One region of the Lachnospira rogosae (ex Hitch et al. 2025) genome, then DNA from elsewhere that is predicted to be linked to it. Evidence: predicted binding sites of a transcription regulator. Region 1 holds the regulator's gene; the other holds the start of a gene.

Evidence for each region. Region 1 encodes HrcA, which represses chaperone genes, less so after heat shock. Its sites were predicted from a motif close to TGTTAGCACTCNNNNNNNNNGAGTGCTAACA; they were not measured.
Region 2: the regulator HrcA is predicted to act here: its motif matches at 1,634-1,664, upstream of WMO14_RS09760 (Hsp20/alpha crystallin family protein).

The regions. Positions count from the first base shown of each region.
Region 1 covers NZ_JBBMER010000002.1:260,022-263,461, reverse strand. Annotated here, with positions in the region: gene thrC (threonine synthase) at 1-1,169, shown strand, start outside; gene hrcA (heat-inducible transcriptional repressor HrcA) at 1,575-2,675, shown strand; gene grpE (nucleotide exchange factor GrpE) at 2,693-3,334, shown strand.
Region 2 covers NZ_JBBMER010000007.1:43,027-46,466, forward strand. Annotated here, with positions in the region: gene WMO14_RS09750 (methyl-accepting chemotaxis protein) at 1-34, opposite strand, end outside; gene WMO14_RS09755 (extracellular solute-binding protein) at 89-1,351, opposite strand; gene WMO14_RS09760 (Hsp20/alpha crystallin family protein) at 1,867-2,307, shown strand; gene WMO14_RS12940 (DUF7724 family protein) at 2,442-2,576, opposite strand; gene WMO14_RS09765 (AEC family transporter) at 2,852-3,440, shown strand, end outside.

The sequences.
Region 1 (3,440 bases):
CAACTATTGCATTTAAGGATATGGCTTTATCTATATTACCACACTTACTTACAACATCAGCTAAGAAGAATGATGTTAAAAATGAAATAGTAATACTTACAGCAACATCAGGAGATACAGGTAAAGCAGCTCTTGCAGGTTTTGCAGATGTTCCAGGAACAAGAATTGTTGTATTCTATCCTAAGAACGGTGTAAGCCCTATTCAGGAAAAGCAGATGGTTACACAGAAGGGTGCTAATACTCACGTAATTGGAATTAAGGGTAACTTTGATGATGCACAGACAGGTGTTAAGAATATATTTGGTGATAAGGAACTTGAAAAGGTTATGAACAATGCCGGCTTCCAGTTCTCATCAGCTAACTCAATAAATATAGGACGTCTTGTTCCACAGATTGTATACTATGTATATGCATATGCAAGACTTCTTGCTAACGGAGAAATCAAGGCAGGTGAAAAGATTAATGCAGTAGTTCCTACAGGTAACTTTGGTAATATCCTTGCTGCATTTTATGCTAAGAATATGGGACTTCCTATTAATAAGCTTATATGTGCTTCTAATGAGAATAAGGTGTTATACGATTTCTTTACAACGGGTGAGTATGACAGAAACAGAGATTTCGTTCTTACAACATCACCATCTATGGATATTCTTATCTCAAGCAACCTTGAAAGACTTATCTATAGAATAGCAGGCAACAGTGCTGAGAAGAACAGCGAGCTTATGGCTTCACTTAAAGAAACAGGTAAGTATGAGATTACTGCTGATATGAAAGCACAGCTTTCAGATTTCTATGGCAACTATGCTACAGAGGCGGAAGATGCTGCTACTATAAAGGATTTATATGAAACTTGTGGATATGTTATAGATACACATACAGCAGTAGCTGCTACAGTTTATAACAAGTACAAGGCAGACACTAAGGACGAAACTAAGACAGTTATAGCTTCAACAGCAAGCCCATACAAGTTTACAAGAAGCGTAATGGAAGCAATCGACCCTAAGTATGCTTCAATGGGTGACTTTGAACTTGTAGATAAGTTAAGCGAACTTGCTAAAGTAAAAGTTCCTAACGCTATCGAAGAAATCAGAACAGCTCCAGTCCTCCACAACACAGTATGTGAAGTAAGCGAGATGACCAATGAAGTAAAGAAATTCTTAGGAATATAATCTAATCCTAAGTAATTTCTATTAAGAATAATTTTAACCTCAATAAAACTGCTGTGTAAATCAGGCAAAGCCCCAGATTTACACAGCAGTTTTTTATGTAATAGGAAATTCTGATAGAATTATCGCACACGGATGTGCGATGGAGCGAATACGCAACAGGACGTTGCGTCTGAGCGTTTGCGTCCCTCATAACCACAACAAAAGGAAAGTCTTAGAAATACCCAATCAGCTTTCTGGTGCCCGAAGCCCCACCCCCTTCTCCAAACACTTAATAAAGTTTATAATTTATTTATACAAAAAATTAAATTAATTGTTGACATCACCCTTGCAAAGTGATACCTTAATTATGTTGATATTAGCACTCCTGATTATTGAGTGCTAACAACAAAGAAAAGGAGGTATGTCATGGGGCTTGATGAACAGCTTGATGAGCGTAAAGTAAAGATACTTAAAGCAATCATTAAGAACTACTTAGAAACAGGCGAGCCAGTTGGTTCAAGAACGATATCTAAGTTCACAGACATGAAGCTTAGTTCCGCGACAATAAGGAATGAGATGGCAGACCTGGAAGAGCTTGGGTATATAGTTCAGCCACATACATCAGCAGGAAGAATTCCTACAGATAAAGGCTACAGATTATATGTAGACGATATGATGTCTGAGAAAGAACAGAACATAACCAACAGAGAGAACGAGGTTGCTGTTAAAGAACAGGAATTAAGTTCAATGAAGGATATGTTAGGTGAGAAGGTTGAAAAGGTAGAAGAGCTTCTTCAGAATGTTGCCAAGGTTCTTGCCAAAGATACTAATTATGCAACTATGGTAACGACACCTAAGGTAACAGGCAATAAGCTTAAGTTCGTTCAGTTATCACAGCTTGAAGCCAATAAGATATTAGCCGTAATAGTTATGGAAGGCAATCTTATAAGGAATAAGGTGATAACAGTAAGCGAGGATTTGTCACAGGAGAATTTGTTAAAGCTTAACATTCTTATTAATACAACACTTACAGGGCTTACTCTTGAACAGATGAATTTGAGCATTGTTTCAAAGATGGAAAATCAGGCAGGAGAACATATTAATCTTGTCAAAGAAGTTCTTGATGCGATTGTTGATACAATAAGCAGCGCAGATGATTTAAAGATATATACAAGCGGTGCAACCAACATATTCAAGTATCCAGAACTTAGTGATTCAACCAAAGCCAGTGAGCTTATATATGCCTTGGAGGAAAAGCAGAGCCTGTCAGATCTTGTTGTTGATGATGACAATAGTGTTGATGAACAGGATAGTAGTTCCAACAATGGTATTCAGGTATATATAGGAAATGAAACACCGATTGAATCTATGAAAGACTGTAGCGTTGTAACAGCAACATATGAATTACAGGATGGAATGAAGGGTACAATTGGTATTATTGGTCCAAAGCGTATGGATTATGAAAAGGTTGTGGAAACCTTGAAGAATATGAGGACGCAGTTGGATGATGTATTCAAGAAATCATAGAAAGGTGAGGAGATAAGGTGTCTAAGAAAGATAATAACATTAATAATGTTGATGAAGCAGATGTTAATATTAATGATACAGATGTTACATCAGATACAGATAAAGACGCTGATACTGTAGAAGCTCAGGGCTCGTCTGACGCAGATGTGAAGGCAGAGAAATCTGACAACGCAAGTGATGCGCAAGGAGCGGAGGAAACAGTTGATATAAATAATAAAAAGGACCAGAAGGACGCTGTGATTGAGGATTTACAAGATCGTTTGAAGCGTCAGATGGCTGAGTTTGACAACTACAGAAAGCGTACTGACAAAGAAAAGTCAGCAATGTTCGAGATGGGAGCTTCGGATGTAGTAAAGAAACTTCTTCCGATAGTAGATAATTTTGAACGCGGCTTTAAGTCAGTGACAGAGGAAGAGTTACAAACACCATTTGCCAAAGGTATGGATATGGTTTACAAGCAGACAATTAAGATGCTTGAAGACTTACAGGTTAAGCCAATCGAGGCAGTTGGTTCAGAGTTTAATCCTGAATTTCATAATGCAGTTATGCATGTGGAAGATGACTCTCAGGGCGAGAATATTATCGTTGAAGAGTTCGAGAAGGGTTACACATATAGAGATGTGGTTATCCGCCACAGTATGGTAAAGGTTGCTAACTAATACATCAGAATATTTAGTTGATGTATAATGGTATGAGCTTTTACCAGAAGTAAAGTATGTGGGTAGTTGTGATATAGAAAGAAGTCGTTTACAGGCTTAGGGCTTA
Region 2 (3,440 bases), on a different contig from region 1:
GTGTCTTCAGGCTCGTTCTTTTTTTATTATTCATGCTTGTTCTCCAATCTTTTCTACTCACAGTAAATCAACTTTGGTCAACTTACTGTTACTTAATAGCAGAAGCTGTAATTTCATTAACTAACGTATCCATAACTTCCTGATCTGATAAACCACCATTATTACCACTAAGCACCGTATTAGCAAACTTCTTACAGGCATCCCAGTAGCTGTTTCCTACTCTTTGTAATGTTCCATACTGGGACTGTGCAATGATTGCCTGTATTGCAGCCACTTTTTTGATTTCTTCTGATTCTGCTGCCTTACTGTTAGATGGTCCCTGATTTTTCTCTTTAAACCTAAGTTCCTGATTCTGCTGATTAGTCAGCCAGTCAGCAAGCCTGCATGCCCATTCTTTATTCTTTGAATAAGAATTCACTCCCATCATCTTATAGCCTGTAAATGAAGACATCTGAACTTCCTTTCCCGCAACTGTATATGTTGGCAGCTTACAGGCACCATAATTCTCTCCCCAGGCTTCCTTTACATTCATAACATCCCATACACCACTTATTCCTGCTATAACATCACCACTTTTAATGTGTTCAGCTATATCTCCGTTAGGCATACTTACAAACCCTGGATTAGCTGCTATACTATTGAGAGCCTGTTTTATAGCTGCTCCAGTTATATCACCTGTCTGCGAATTCCAGTTACATTCATTAGTTATACCATCTGGTTTAATAGAAAGACTAAGTCCTGTATTTCCGAAAAATGTATAAAGATACCATCCTGAATCAAACTCCATAGCAACTTTTTTATTGTTAGCTGCTGCAATTGACAACATTTTATCTAATGACTTAACATCGTCTTCTGAAAAATATTCTTTATTATAATACATAAAATATCCATTATCTGCTGTCATAGGATAGCCGTATAATGTATCATTCAGAGTCGCTGCTTCGACTGACTCCTTTACATTAGCTGCTGCTATTTCATCTGCATTGGGTACCTCTGTCAGAACTCCGCCAGCCGTTAATGATATAATCTGATCATCTGGAAATGAAAACACATCTGCACCATTGTGTACATCTGTAAGCATAACATCACGAACCTGTGAATCTGCCTGGATTTCAACCGTTATATCAAACTCTGCTTCATCTTTATATTGTTCCTTAAAGCTGTCTAGCATTTTGTTCATGACATCCAGACCATCCTTTTCTGTCCACACCTTTAAAGAGACAACTTTATCTGTACCACCTGATAACTCCTCTCTGTTGCCACCTATTATACCTGCATTACCACATCCAGATAAGACAATAGAAGATATCAAGCCAACAATGCACAATTTCCTTGTTATTCTTTTGTTCATATTAATATACCCCTTTTGTATAAATTTACGTTCTTAATATACCGATTAGAATCTAATAATAAATGTAAAATCGAAATCACAATCCAATTTCCTTTAGATTACTTCACACGAATTTGACAAATCATAATAGAAATTAATTAACGTACTAATATATTATATTTATTGTAGACTTTATAACAGTATTTGTCAATCAATTTACCTGCTGACCGGCTTATCCTGTACAGTCTTTTCAACACTTCTGAAAATAGTAAGAATTGAAATAATTATAAACTATTTATAAATTATTAGCACTCACCTATTGACAGTGCTAATGATTAGGTATATAACATAGCCAGAACAAAGGAAAGGGAGTTAAGAAATAGTAATTAAGATAACGCCATTCCAGATGTTCCAAAGAAACAAGGTAATAGTTCAGATGAATATGTAATCCTGGGGATTGGTTATTTATATATCCAATCTGAATGAACGAAAGGTTCAGCCGAACAAATAGTTTATTAAAAAAGGAGCGATGACTTATGTTAATGCCTAGTATTTTTGGAGAGAATTTATTTAATGATGATTGGATGAACTTCGGATTTCCTGAAGTTGAAAAAGCTTTGTATGGTAAACACGCCAGCCACGAAATGAAGACTGATGTCAGAGAAACCGATTCCGGCTATGAAGTTGATATTGATTTACCTGGCTTTAAGAAAGACGAAATCAATATACAGCTTGATAATGGATACCTTTCAATCAGTGCCGCTAAGGGTCTTGATAAGGACGAGCAGGACAAGGAAGGCAAGTATATCAGAAAGGAACGTTATGCCGGCTCTATGAGCAGAAGCTTCTACGTTGGTAATGCAATTACTCAGGACGACATAAAGGCTAAATATGAAAGTGGTATTTTAAGACTCTCTGTACCAAAGAAAGCTGCTGAGGAAATTGAAAGTGCTAAGAGGATTGCTATTGAGGGATAATCCGTACAGAAATGTGTGAATTGGACTAATTGATAGTGCACTTAGCATCTGTGACTGCTGTTGCTAATGTAGTCCTTAGCCAAGATATGAGTTGTAATTGAATAATTAAGAAATGCCAGTCCCTAAGGTTGAACTTAGAGACTGGCATTTTTATATTTTGCCATAACAAGATATCCATTATCCCACTCAACTACTTTCGTATATCTCTCCAATTTATCAGAAGTGATAAAACGAACTCTTTGATTATTAAATTCAAAAATTGTACACACAGAACACCTAAAACGGAATATAATGGTGTGAACACGCTATTTTATGGGAGTTTGAGGTGTTCGATGACTGCGGGAATTGCATAGCAATGAAGCAATCCGGTTACATCAGCGAGTAGCAAAATTTACTTTTGACACTCTCATCATTTATATTGTATCATTAGATTTAATGATGCCGATGTCAAAAATCCACGGCTTTAACGCTTACGGATTGTTCCGTGCTACGCACTATTATATTTAATTTTAGCAGAATCAGTATTGTGAAAATGGAGGGCAGTATGGCTATTGTTGTTGCTGAAAAAATAATTGAAATGTTTTTTATAATGCTTTGCGGAATAGTTCTATATAAAACTGGTCTGATTGATGATAAGACTGTTCCAAGGCTGTCAAACATTCTTCTTATGCTGGTTTCACCTCTTATGATATTCCAATCTTACCAGATGGACTTTGATGGACATCTTATGTGGGGGCTTGGTCTTACACTCATTGCAGCTTTAACAACATTTACAGTTATTATAATATTAACAAATATACTAATCAGAAATACTGAATATAGCAGAAACGGTATAAGTATAAGTTCTGCTTATAATCTGCAAAAAAACAAAATTCCTGTTGAGAAAATTGCCCTTATATATTCAAACAGTGGTTTTATAGGACTACCTCTTATCAATGGCGTCATTGGCCAGGAAGGTGTTTTCTATATGACAGCTTACCTTACTGTATTCAATCTGTTATTATGGACACATGGCGTTATAGTCATGGGTGGAGCAGGTGACTTCAAAACTATATGCAGGAATCTTTGCACACCAACCATTATAGCCATATTCGCTGGTGTTATATGCTTTGTTACCGGCATAAAAATACCTG